3 regions of the Ensifer sp. PDNC004 genome follow, and region 1 is predicted to be linked to each of the others. Evidence: riboswitches for the same ligand, from Rfam matches in the RefSeq annotation. Region 1 holds a riboswitch; each other region holds the start of a gene.
What was found. A riboswitch is a leader RNA that binds a small molecule or an ion and turns the genes downstream of it on or off. The one in region 1 is predicted to bind cobalamin.

Region 1 (4,372 bases):
CGGCGCAAGCTGAATGTCGTTTCCAACACCCAGGCCGTGGCACAGGCCGTACGACACGCGCTGATCCCCACCGTTTGACACCCGACAACACACCTCCACGGAAACCCCTCGAAATCTAGTGGCAAATATCGCGCATTTGAACTGTCGCTACTGACAGTTACGCAACCGCCGCGAGCCTGACAGCATCGCCCCATCCCCAAACTCGGATGGAGAAAACGATGATCAGGATCCTGAACGGAAAGACCCGCGCACAACAGCCAGAGGCGGCCGACGACATGTTCCGGCTGCGCAAGCGCGTCTTCCACGACTTCCTGAAATGGGACGTCCAGACGGAAGGCGAGTGGGAAATCGACAACTACGACCAGGCAAACCCGCTCTACGTGCTGTCCTACGCCCCGGATGGCCGCCTGCGTGGATCGCTGAGGCTGCTCCCGACGCTCGGTCCGAACATGCTGGACGACACCTTCCCGATCCTGCTCGGCGACAATCCGGAAATCCGTAGCGCCTCGGTCTGGGAATCCAGCCGCTTCTGCATCGAGCCGGAGATTTCGCAGGACCGCGCTTCGAACCAGGTGACGGTCGCGGCTGCCGAACTCATGTGCGGCGTCGGTGAGCTTGGCCTTGCCTCCGGCATCAGCCATATCGTCACCGTGACGGACGTGTTCCTCGAGCGCATGTTCCGCCGCATGGGATGCCCGGGCGAGCGCATCGCCGAACCGCATCGCATCGGCTCGGTCTTCGCGGTTGCCGTTGCCTGGGAAGTGACCCCGGATCTGCTTTCACGGATGAAAGCGGTCGCTGCGATCGAAGGCACCGTTCTCGACCGCCCGATGTCGCTGGAAACCGCCCGCGCCGCGTAAGCGCGTCCGTCGATCGGCACTGTTAACGCAAACCGTCGCTTGTCGTTGCACGATCACCGACAAGCTCTATGATGGAAGGCGAAACAGGAATGCCGCTGGCAGCCACCCGCAGAAGTTGGCGCCGACCTGGCAACAGGAAGAGACTTACGCCCCGTGTTCACGCGCCTGAAACACGTCGCTGCGGCCCTTGTGCCTTTGGTTCTGATCGGTGCCGGTCCGTCACTGGCATCGACGGCCTGCGACCGACTGAACGCCCGGCTCGCGCAACTGCCTGACTACGTCGCCAGCAATGCCGATGCGCGCGACTATGCAAGCGCAATCTCACGGCAGAACATCGAACTGCGGCGGGCGAAGAACGACCGCCGCCGCGCCGGGTGCGGCGGTGGCAACGCCATCGGCTACGACGGCGGCGACCCCGACACCTGCAGCGGGCTCAACGGTCTTATTGCCGAGATGGAAGACAATCTGCGCATGCTGAAATCCGAGCGCGAGCAGATCGTCGCCGGCGGCAGCGACGACAGCCGGCGCCGCATCCTCGCAGCACTTGAGATCAACGGTTGCTATGGCGACCGCGAGGAGTTCGCAAGCGTCGAACCGGACGTGCCGGAAAGCCACCGCAACATCGTTGCCGACCTGCCGCCGGACGACGCCTACGGCCCGATGCTCGGACACGACGAAGACGGCTACGCGCCGCAGGAGCGCTACTATAGCGGCACGCTCAGGACCATGTGCGTGCGCACCTGCGACGGCGCCTTCTTCCCGATCTCTTCGGATGCGACGCCGGCCGATTTCCCACGCGATGAACAGGCCTGCCGGGCCCGCTGCCCTGGGGCTGAGACGGAGCTCTATTTCCACGACCTCAACACGGAAGAGAGCGACAAGATGGTCTCGGCCGTGACCGGCCGTCCCTATACCGAAATGCCCAACGCCTTTGCCTATCGCACCCGCGCCGTCGGCAAGCCCGGCCAGTGCGGCTGCCAGATACCGCAGACCGCCGCAACCACGCCGAAGACGACAGGAACGAAGATCGGCGACGACCAATCGTCGATCATTGTCATCGAGACGAAGAAGCCGGAAGCGGCGGGCGAGACCGCCAAGGTGCCGGCCGAAGAGCGGCCCTATGATCCGTCGAAGAACAAGGTGCGCGTCGTCGGCCCCACCTACCTGCCGCAGGAAGAAACTGCGATCGACCTCAAGCACCCGAAGGGACCGGCCTATCAGCCGGTCCAGAATTGATCGGGCGAGGCCTTACGCCTTCTCCTTGCTGCATCCCCATCCTTCTTCGAAAACCAGGTCCTCGAGCGGAAGGCGCTGGCGCCAGCCCTTCACGGCAAGTTCCGGCTGCTGATAGAGGCGGTCGACATAGCCGAGGCAGAGCCAGGCGACGATCTCGATATGGTCGGGGATGCCGAGGATCGCCTTGATCTCGGCCTCGTGGAAGATGCTGACCCAGCCGACACCCACCCCTTCGGCGCGCGCCGCAAGCCAGAGGTTCTGCACGGCGCAGACGGTGGAATAGACGTCCATCTGCGGATTGTGGGTACGCCCGAGCACGACAGTGCCGCCGCGCGTGCGGTCGCAGGTGACGCAGATGCTAAGCGGCGCCTTGCGAATGCCTTCGAGCTTCAACGCGCGATACTTTCCCTGCTGTTCCGCCTCGAACATCAGCGCGGCCTCGTCATTGGCGCGGCGAAACGCCTGCCAGACCCGCTCGCGCGTTTCTTCCGCCCGCACCAGCACGAAGTTCCAGGGTTGCATGAAGCCCACGGACGGGGCGCTGTGTGCCGCGGCCAGCAGGCGCCTGATCAGATCATCTGGCAATGGCTCGGGCAGGAATTCATCGCGCACGTCGCGACGTGTCTCGATGGCACGGTAGACGGCCTCCCGCTCTTGCAGCGAAAAGGCAGCGGCAGCCGCAAGGCCGCCCTTCGGTTCAGTCAGCATCGTTCGATCCCCAACAATGCGAAAACCTCCCGCCGTCCACGCGGGGTTCGGTCTATCTCGCCAGGCCGGTCTTCTGACTTCGGTTCAACCGATCGCCCCACCTTCCCAGATCGATTGAAGATCCAGTGGTAAAACCTTGAATCAATTCAAGGCTCTTTTAGACGCGATCGTCCCCGTCACAGCGTTGGGCACGTTCCGGAATATCGACCGGATTCCCGATTCTCCCGCTTTCGCGAGCACCTGACGACGGCACTAAGTGCACAGGGAATTGAGAAAGACAAGCGGCGCCAACCCGGCGAAACCGGACGCGCCGCTTTCCACCTGCTTCTTTCTGCCTAGCCTCAGAGCGGAGCGACCGGATGCGGCGAGCCGTCGTAGGCGCCCCAGATCGACTGGTCGAAGCAGATCACCGATCCGGTCATCAGCCCGGATTCGGCCGACGACAGGTATGCGCAGGCACGCGCCACCTCGGCCGGATCGACGAGCCGGCCGAAAGGCTGGCTGGCCGCCGCCTTTTCGAGCCAATCGGCAGCCGCACCGTGAAACTCGCGCTGTATGCGGTCTTCGCCTTCGGACGCCATCCAGCCGATATTCAGCCCGTTGACGCGGATGCGGTTGCGCAGCAGCGCATAGGCCGTGTTCTTGGTCAGCGTTTCGAGCGCGCCTTTCGACGAGCAATAGGCGGCGATGAAAGGCTGGCCGGCCATCGCCGACATCGAGCCGATGTTGACGATCGTGCCTTCGGTCTTCTCGCGCCGCATGACTTTCACCGCTTCCTGCATCAGGAAGAACGGTGCGCGCACGTTGATCGCGAACATGCGGTCGAAGAGTTCGGGCGTGGTGTCGAGGATCGTGCCGCGGTCGGTGATGGCCGCAGCGTTGACCAACGCATCGACCCGGCCGAATTCGGCGTCGCAAGCGGCGACCACCTTGCGGGCGTCGTCCACCTTCTCCAGATCGGCTTCGACATAGACGACTTTCGCGCCATCTGCCTTGCCGATCTGCTCGGCCTTCGCCCGTCCCTTGGCGGCGTTGCGCCCGCAAATGACGATACCCTTGGCGCCACGCTCGGCGAAAAGGCCAGCAATTGTCGCGCCCAGCCCCTGCGTACCACCGGTGACGATGGCGATCTTGCCTTGTAATTGTCCACTCATCGAATTCCTCCCTCGTAAATGATCGTTTGAAACGGCTGCGGCTCCCGAGCGAAACACGCCGGGAGCCTGTCAAATGGTAGCTCGCGCGTCAGCTCAGCTTGCGCTTCGCCTGCGCCTCAAGCACCGCAAGAAACTCCTCCTCGCCCGTTCCCGCAGTGAGCGCCTCGCGCATCAATTGCGCCTGCGTCTTCGGCGCCAGCCCACCGATTGGCGGGTCTCGGTCGAGATTGGTCGGGAACGAGTAGCCTTCGGCACAGGAGGCGACGGCATTGGCCGCTTCCGCCTGCGACAGCTTGCCGTTTGCCAGCAAGGCCCGCAAGGCCGGATAGAGCGTCGCGCTCATCGTCAGTCGGTCGACGGTTTCCATGGCGCGACCGAAGGCCGAAGACACCTGCAGCAGGTTGGCGACGCGGC
Region 2 (4,372 bases), 760 kb from region 1:
GACCATCTGCGTGCCCAGTTTCCGGAGGCTGCCGTCTCGCTCGGGTCGGCGGCGAGCGAATTCAGCGCGCCGGACGACTTCTGGGCTGCGGGCAGCGCTGGCCTTGAGGCGGGGCTCGCCTATCAGGATTTCTTCGGGGTCGGCATGACCGACCGGATCCGTGCGGCGCATCTGATCGCCTTCTATAGCCGTCAGCTGAGCGTGGTCCTTGGCGCGTTCCATCTCGGTGCCGGGCTGCAGCTGGAGGTCGCCGGCGTTCGTTTCGAGGATTGGGCACGGCTTCACCGTGGTGCCGAAGTCGCGGGCAAACGCTATCGTTTTTGCCTCCAGCCGCCGGCGACGGAGCGCAAGGGTCGGGAGGAGGACGTCAGCGTTTTCGAACAGGGCTTCATCGCTCATCTGACGCCCGTCATTGCTGTCCTGAAGGCACGGACGGGCCTCTCGAGCGGGGCGCAGTGGCGGCTCGCGGCGGATGCCCTGGCTGGCGCGTTCCTCGAAATCGGCCGTGCGATCGGGGAAGAGGCGCGCGGCATGGCCGAGGCGCTGGCAATCGTCAAGCGGCCGGGCTCGCGGCTCTATTCTGATGAGCTTTGCTACGAGCAGATTGCGGCTGTCGATCCGGCAAGTGGTGAACACATTTCGCGCCAGTATCGGATCCGCTGCGGCTGCTGTCTCTATTTCAAGACGGAGGGCGGCAGCTTCTGCGACACCTGCGTCCTGCTGGAGCCGGAAGATCGCCGTGCGCGGCTGGTGACGCATCTCATGCAAAACGGCGGGGCCTGAACCCCGCCGTCGGTTTGCTGACAATCCGTGATCGGCGATCACTATGCTTTGACGAAGCGCTCGTTGATGAAGCCGGAGACGACGCCGAGCACGATCCAGAAGGCGAGCGTGGTGGCGAGTGCGGCAACCGCAAACTCTGCGCCGAGCACGGCCGGAACGTTGCTGGTGATGTCGAGCGGCTGCGGCGCACCATAGACATGGGGCGCTGCGATCAGCACGAGGCCCGTGACCTTGGAGACGATCTCCTCGCGCAGGACGACGAGATAAAGGCCGACGGCCGAAAGCGCCACCGTTGCGAGCCACCAGGTCTGGCGGTCGCCCAGTTCGGCGGCCGGAAAGCCAGGCAGTTCCGGCGGCAGGCCGATCGCCGGCAACATGTGCACGGCAAGCCAGCCGCAGGCGCCCCAGAGCGCGCCGTTCCGAAGCGTGATCGGGTAGCCGATCACCAGGCTGACGCCGGCGAGCAGCAGGCCGAAGCCGGAACCGGTGACGAGGTTCGCGATCAGCGTGCCGGAGAAGCGGCTCATGCCGAACATGATGCCGCCGTCCTCGTGCTCGCCCTCATGGGCATAGGCGGGCGTGATCGGCGACAGCGCGTCGAGCAAGGCGCCGAGCGGCGACACGGCCTTGAGCGACGAATGCTGGTCGTGGTTTTCCGCGGCAGGCTGTGCCGCACCCGGCTGGGCGGCGGGCTGTTCGGTGGGGGCCGGAGCCTCGCCTTCGAATTCTTCCGCATGCAGGATCAGCGGCGTGACGCGCAATTCCTGGGCGCCGGTCATGAAGACACCGGCAATCAATCCAGCCACGATCGCGGCCAGAAGCGTTCTGACAATCATCTTGAAATCCCTCGATAACGACAAAAGCCACGCGCTGCGGCGCGGTCCTTGAGCCTTCCCATTTTGCCTGTGCTGCGGATGGCTTTCGCACGCCGGAAAAACCGGAATGCAGACAAACCGACATCCGGCTCGGGCCGGATGCGTTCAGGTCCGCAGATTGTTCGATGCGGAACGTTGTTCACGTTCCGATGCATCGGTCAGTGGCAGGGGAAGCCGTAGGAGTGGCGGGTGTCGTGCGCCGTGTCGTGCAGCACGGCCGAGTTGGCAAGGCCGGCGCCGAAGACGAGGAATGCGCCGATGAAGAGCGCGATGACGCCAGCGGTCAGACGATCGCTGAGGGAGAGCGGGGTGCTCGAAATGGTAGACGTAGCCATGACAACCTCCGTGATGGCATCGGGAAATTCCCGGTTGGGCCCTATGCCCGCATCGAGTGGCAGGTTTCCTGGCTCACGGCGTTGGGCTCGATGCCCTCGATCTGCCTCGCCTTCCCAGCTCGGCCGCCCTCTCGCGGTCTTGCCAGTGGCTTCTTCCGGATCGCTCCGGAACGGTGGATCGACGTCGCTCTACAGTCGCGGGGTCGGCCGTGATTTGAATGCCCAGATTGGGTCCATCCGTCACATTCCCGTTTACTCCCGAAACACGTTCGCGTCCCGGGAACCAATCGATCCCAGATGATTAGGATTGTGTCATGGAGTTGTCAATTGAGTGCGCGCCGCCGCGCGGTCCATCCGCGACAAAATCCTTGATGGTCATGCGCTTGTAGGCCTCGACGATCTGGTCGCCCTCGGCGCGCTCGACCGAGACTGCAAGCCGCATTGTGCAGTCGCCGAGATGCATGATCAGGAAGGCGGCGCTGTCGATTTCCTCGCGCGGCGTCTCCGGCACAAGCCGGGCCCAGACATCGGCAAGCAGCTTTCCGCCGGCGCGGCTTTGCGCAAGGTCGATTTCGCGCAGCGCCTTGTCGGCCTGCATCGCCGACCAGATGTCGCGCATGACCGGCTCGGCGAGGAACATCTCGTAATAGATATCGAACAAAAGCGAGAAGGCGTCGCGCAGCTCGGCGATCGAGGTCACCTTGGCCAGTTCGGCCGCGATGCACTCGTTGCAGACCGCATTGTAGCGCTCGGCGAGCGTGCGCACGATTGCCGCCTTGTCGGGGAAGTACTGGTACAGCGAGCCAATCGAAATTCCAGCCTTTTCAGCGACTTCGCTCATGCGCATGGCGTCGCTGCCCTTTTCCTGGATGAGCGCCGTCGCGCAGGCGAGGATCTGCTCGACGCGCTCGCGACTGCGCTTCTGGCTCGGTGTCCGGCGCAGCGCAGGCTCGTCGTCGGCGGGAAGCGTGGCGGGGCTTGCATCTGGAATCATGAGTAATGCTCACATTTTGACTTGACTCCTAAAATACGAGGATTTATCACATTTGCAAATGTGAGAGATGCTCATATTTGTTGGTGGAACCTCAGGAGGAAACGATGTCTCAGAAGATCACACTGGTTTTGGGCGGTACCGGCAAGACGGGGCGGCGGGTGGCCGAGCGCGTTCGGGAGCGGGGCATAGCGGTCCGCATCGGTGCCCGTTCGGCGTCGCCTTCCTTCGATTGGACGGATGAGGTGACCTGGGCGCCGGTCCTTGAAAACGTCGATCGCATCTATGTCTGCTTCCAGCCGGATCTGGCGGTACCGGGCTCCGTCGAGGTGATCGCCAAGTTCTCGAGCCTTGCCGTCAGCGCCGGCGTCAAGCGGCTGGTGCTGCTGTCGGGGCGCGGCGAGGACGAGGCGGAAGCGGCCGAGCGCGCGCTGCAGGCCTCCGGCGCCGACTGGACGGTCATCCGGGGCAGCTGGTTCTTCGAAAACTTCGACGAAGGGTTCCTCGCCGAGGGTGTCTTGAGCGGTTCCGTCTTCCTGCCCGTGGACACGGTGACCGAGCCTTTCATCAGCTGCGACGACATTGCCGACGTCGCTGTCGAAGCGCTTCTCGACGACCGCCATGTCGGGAAGGTCTATTCGCTGACCGGCCCGCGGCTGATGACCTTTGCCGACGCCGTGGCCGAAATCGCCGCGGCTGCCAACCGCCCGATCTCCTATCAGGCGATACCGGTTGCCGACTTCGCGGCACACTTGCAGGCCGACGGCGTGCCTGATGACTATGTCGAACTCATCCGCTATCTCTTCAGCTCGGTGCTCGACGGGCGCAATTCAAACCTGACGTCCGATGTCGAGCATGTGCTTGGGCGGCGTCCGCGTGACTTTGCAGCCTACGCTCGGGAAACCGCAGCAACTGGTGTTTGGAGTCTTGCCGCATGATCCCCCTGATCCCCGCTCTGGCGTTTGCCGCCGCGATCGGCTCCGGCCTGATGGCCGGGCTGTTCTTCATCTTCTCGGTCTGCATCATGCAGGCCCTGTCGCGGCTGCCGCCGGAGCAGGGGATCGCTGCGATGAATGCGATCAATGTCGTGATCCAGAACCCGATCTTCCTCAGCGCCTTCATGGGCACGGCCCTGCTCGCCCTGGCGCTCATCGTCGTCGCCTTCCTCTCGGGCGGCGAGGGGAGGTGGTGGCTTGCCGCCGGCGGTGTCGCCTATGTCGTCGGCGTGCTGCTGGTGACCATCGTCTTCAACGTGCCGATGAACGACGCGCTCGCCGCGGCAGCCCCCGGTCAGGCGGCGACCGATCTCTGGCATGAGCGCTATCTGACCGATTGGGTCTGGTGGAACCACGTGCGCACCTTCGCGTCGATCGGCGCGCTGGCGTTCT
Region 3 (4,372 bases), on a different replicon from region 1:
AGGCATCGGGCATCGCCATCATCCAGATCGACGAGCCGGCGCTGCGCGAGGGCCTGCCGCTCAAGGCCGCCGACCGCAAGGCCTATCTCGACTGGGCGGTGGAGTGCTTCCGCCTCAGCGCCGCCGGCGTCGGCGACGCCACCCAGATCCACACCCATATGTGCTACTCGGAGTTCAACGACATCATGCCGGCGATCGCGGCAATGGATGCCGACGTGATTTCGATCGAGACGTCGCGATCGAAGATGGAACTGCTCGGCGCGTTCACCGGAAGGGCCTATCCGAACGAGATCGGCCCGGGCGTCTACGATATCCATTCGCCCCGCGTACCGGCGGTGGATGAAATGGTGCATCTCATCGAGCGCGCGACCGAAGGGCTGACGCCGGCGCAGATCTGGGTCAACCCGGATTGCGGGCTGAAGACCAGGCGCTGGGAGGAAACCCGGCCGGCGCTTGTCAACATGGTGGCGGCGGCGCGCGCCCTGCGCCAGGCCTTCGCGGATGATCCCCGCAAGGCGCTTCGCGCATGACGGACCACACGGAAGCGGCGTCGGGGGAAACCCCGGCGCCACAGACCCTCGCCGATATCGTCTTTCCCGGCGACACCAATCATCACGGCACCCTCTTCGGGGGTGCCGCATTGGCGCTGATGGACCGGATCGCCTTCATCGTCGCCACCCGCCACGGCCGCGTTCCCTTCGTCACCGCCTCCTGCGACCGGATCGACTTTCGCGCACCCGCCCGCATCGGCCAGACCGTCAGTTTCTCTGGCCGCCCGGTGCGCGTCGGGCGGCTCTCGATGGTCGTCGACGTCGAGATGGTGGCCGAAGACCTTGCGACCGGCGGCCGCGATCTTTGCTCACGCGGACAGTTCACCATGGTTGGGATGCCGCAGGACAAAGGTGCCGACTGGCACCTTCCGCCGCTCGCCGAGCCCACGCCAGCTGTGCCCGCGGCCGATTTCGTCGGCATGACCGACATCATTTTTCCGGGCCAGACCAACAGCGCCGGCGCGCTCTTCGGCGGCGATGCACTCGCCCAGATGACGAAGGCGGCCTTCGTCGCCGCGAGCCGGCTGACCGGAAAATTGATGGCGCTCGCCTCCTGCAGTGGCGATTTCAAGCGGCGTGTCGCCGCCGGAACGATCGTCGATACGCTGGCGCGGGTCACCCGGACCGGACGCAGTTCCACAACGATCGAGGTCGAGCTCTGGTCGGAAGAACTGCTCAGCGGCGTGCGCGTGCTGACCGTCACCGGGACTTTCGTGATGGTGGCCGTCGACAGCCGCAACCGCCCGGTTGCGGCCTTCGCCGCCTGAGCAAGCCGGGGGCGCCGCTCATGGCGCCCTCGGTCCACAGGATTGATCGCGCCCGCCATTTACTCCCCGTTATCCACACCGAAAAAGAAAAGACCGCTGCACCCCTGCCTCCAGCATATAGAACCTATTGACGCAGATTTGCGATGAACTACTATATCTAGTGTTCGAGGTTCTTCCGATTCGCAAGGATTGGGAGCTAAGACGGGAATACGGTGCGCCGGCGGGTTTCCGCTCAGGCTATGCCGTAGCTGCCCCCGCAACTGTAGACGGCGAGCGACTGTCCGGAATTGGACCACTGAGGCATGAGGCCTCGGGAAGGTCGGGATGAAAGCTTTGACCCGTAAGCCAGGAGACCTGCCTCGAGCAACAAACGTCCACGGGCGGGGTGTCCGGAGGGGTTGAGTGCGTGGCAGGATGAGCCTGCCCGATCGTCTCGACATCTCCCCGGCAGCCTGTCGAAAGCTTCGGGGTGAAGTCATGTCAGTTTCTTCCAGTTCAGATCCACCTTCTGCGGACGGGTGCGCATTGTTGCGCGCCTGATCGAAAGGCCGCGTCCTGAGAGCCCGCACCCGCGGAAATTCCAGAGCGCCCGACCAGAACGAGCCGGCCCGGCTGCCTAGTCGATTTTGGGCCAGCTTGCCGACATCCACTCCGGTCGAGGCGATCGGGGAGCGATGTTTCGTACCCTATCGTCAAGCCCACGGTTCGCGTTCGCGCGACCCGCCGATTTTTTGCGCCCATTTGCCAGCCCCTCACGAGGAACCCATGTCGATCACCGTCTACAGCAAACCCGCCTGCGTCCAATGCACCGCCACCACCCGCGCGCTCGACCGCCAGGGCATCGATTATCGCATCGTCGATATCTCCGAGGATTCCGACGGTTTCGCGCTCGTGCAGGGTCTCGGCTATCGGCAGGTTCCAGTGGTCGTCGCCGGCGAGCGGCATTGGGCGGGGTTCCGCCCGGACATGATCAGCGCGCTTTCCTGAGGGAGAGAAGCGATGGGGCTGATCGTCTATTTTTCCAGCCGCTCGGAAAACACCCATCGCTTCGTCGAGAAACTCGGCCTTCGCGCGGCCCGCATACCGCTCAAAGAAAGTAAGGATGCACTTACGGTTTCGGAGCCCTATGTGCTCATCGTACCGACCTATTGCGGCGACGATGGCCGAGGTGCCGTGCCGAAACAGGTGATCCGCTTCCTGAACGACGCGGGCAACCGCTCTCACATCCGCGGCGTGATCGCAGCGGGCAACAGCAATTTCGGCGCGACCTACGGGATCGCCGGCGACGTGATCTCGGACAAGTGCCGGGTGCCCTACCTCTACCGGTTCGAGCTGCTCGGAACCGACGAGGACGTCGCCAATGTCAAAAACGGGATGGAACGATTTTGGACGTCACAACACTCGAACGCCCCCTGAAGGCGACGGAAGCGGCGCTGGATTACCACGCGCTGAATGCGATGCTGAACCTCTACGACGAGGAGGGGAAGATCCAGCTCGACAAGGACCGGCAGGCGGCGAAGCAATACTTCCTCCAGCACGTCAACCAGAACACGGTCTTCTTCCATAACCTGCGGGAAAAGCTCGATTATCTGGTGACCGAGGGCTACTACGAGCAGGACGTGCTGGACCAGTATTCGTTCAACTTCGTGCGCGATCTCTACGACCACGCCTATTCGAAGAAGTTCCGTTTCCCGACCTTCCTCGGCGCCTTCAAATATTACACGTCCTATACGCTCAAAACCTTCGACGGAAAGCGCTACCTGGAACGCTACGAAGACCGCGTCTGCATGGTGGCGATGGCCTTGGCGCGCGGCAACGAGGCGCTTGCCCGCGACCTCGTCGACGAGATCATTTCCGGCCGTTTCCAGCCGGCGACGCCGACCTTCCTCAATGCCGGCAAGAAAAGCCGTGGCGAGCTCGTCTCCTGCTTTCTGTTGAGGATCGAGGACAACATGGAGAGCATCGGCCGTGCCATCAATTCGGCGCTGCAGCTTTCCAAGCGCGGCGGCGGCGTGGCGCTGTCGCTCACCAACATCCGCGAGATGGGCGCGCCGATCAAGCAGATCGAGAACCAGTCCTCCGGGGTCATCCCGGTCATGAAGTTGCTGGAAGACTCGTTCTCCTATGCCAACCAGCTCGGTGCGCGCCAGGGCGCGGGCGCGGTCTATCTCCATGCCCACCACCCTGACATCATGCGCTTCCTCGACACCAAGCGTGAGAACGCCGACGAGAAGATACGCATCAAGACGCTGTCGCTCGGCGTCGTCATTCCCGACATCACCTTCGAGCTCGCCCGCAACAACGAGGACATGTACCTGTTCTCGCCGTATGACGTGCAGCAGGTCTATGGCGTGCCCCTCACCGAAATCTCGGTGACGGAGAAATATCGCGAGATGGTGGAGGACGCCCGCATCCGCAAGCGCAAGATCAAGGCGCGCGACTTCTTCCAGATCATCGCCGAGATCCAGTTCGAGAGCGGCTATCCCTACATCATGTTCGAGGACACGGTGAACCGGGCAAACCCGATTGCCGGCCGCATCACCATGAGCAACCTCTGCTCGGAGATCCTGCAGGTGAGCGAGGCGAGCGCGTTCAACGACGACCTCTCCTACAAGCACATGGGCAAGGATATCTCCTGCAATCTCGGCTCACTGAACATTGCGGCTGCCATGGACAGCCCGGATTTCGGCCAGACGATCGAGACCTCGATCCGGGCGCTGACCGCCGTCTCCGAAATGAGCCATATCTCGTCCGTGCCCTCGATCGAAAAGGGCAACGACGACAGCCATTCGATCGGCCTCGGTCAGATGAACCTGCACGGCTATCTCGCCCGCGAGCGCATCTATTACGGCTCCGAGGAAGGCATCGATTTCACCAACATCTATTTCTACACAGTGACCTATCACGCCATCCGCGCATCGAACCGGCTGGCGGTCGAAAAGGGCAAGAGCTTCGCCGGCTTCGAAAACTCGAAATACGCCTCTGGCGACTATTTCGACAAATACACCGAGGCCGAATGGCTACCGGCGACCGAAAAGGTGAAGGACCTGTTCG

Region 2: it holds a riboswitch for cobalamin, as region 1 does, so the genes downstream of both, JVX98_RS08025 (CbtB-domain containing protein) here and bluB (5,6-dimethylbenzimidazole synthase) in region 1, are expected to answer to the same signal.
Region 3: it holds a riboswitch for cobalamin, as region 1 does, so the genes downstream of both, nrdH (glutaredoxin-like protein NrdH) here and bluB (5,6-dimethylbenzimidazole synthase) in region 1, are expected to answer to the same signal.

The regions. Positions count from the first base shown of each region.
Region 1 is NZ_CP070353.1:781,277-785,648, reverse strand. It holds gene JVX98_RS11805 (LuxR family transcriptional regulator) at 1-78, shown strand, start outside; gene JVX98_RS11800 (acyl-homoserine-lactone synthase) at 219-860, shown strand; gene JVX98_RS11795 (DUF2865 domain-containing protein) at 1,014-2,096, shown strand; gene bluB (5,6-dimethylbenzimidazole synthase) at 2,109-2,804, opposite strand; cobalamin riboswitch at 2,850-3,063, opposite strand; gene JVX98_RS11785 (SDR family oxidoreductase) at 3,146-3,958, opposite strand; gene JVX98_RS11780 (phytanoyl-CoA dioxygenase family protein) at 4,047-4,372, opposite strand, start outside.
Region 2 is NZ_CP070353.1:21,248-25,619, forward strand. It holds gene JVX98_RS08015 (ferric iron reductase) at 1-783, shown strand, start outside; gene JVX98_RS08020 (CbtA family protein) at 825-1,619, opposite strand; gene JVX98_RS08025 (CbtB-domain containing protein) at 1,817-1,993, opposite strand; cobalamin riboswitch at 2,034-2,296, opposite strand; gene JVX98_RS08030 (TetR/AcrR family transcriptional regulator) at 2,295-2,987, opposite strand; gene JVX98_RS08035 (NAD(P)H-binding protein) at 3,092-3,922, shown strand; gene JVX98_RS08040 (DUF1772 domain-containing protein) at 3,919-4,372, shown strand, end outside.
Region 3 is NZ_CP070352.1:1,325,362-1,329,733, reverse strand. It holds gene metE (5-methyltetrahydropteroyltriglutamate--homocysteine S-methyltransferase) at 1-530, shown strand, start outside; gene JVX98_RS05920 (acyl-CoA thioesterase) at 527-1,318, shown strand; cobalamin riboswitch at 1,469-1,695, shown strand; gene nrdH (glutaredoxin-like protein NrdH) at 2,084-2,305, shown strand; gene nrdI (class Ib ribonucleoside-diphosphate reductase assembly flavoprotein NrdI) at 2,318-2,734, shown strand; gene nrdE (class 1b ribonucleoside-diphosphate reductase subunit alpha) at 2,704-4,372, shown strand, end outside.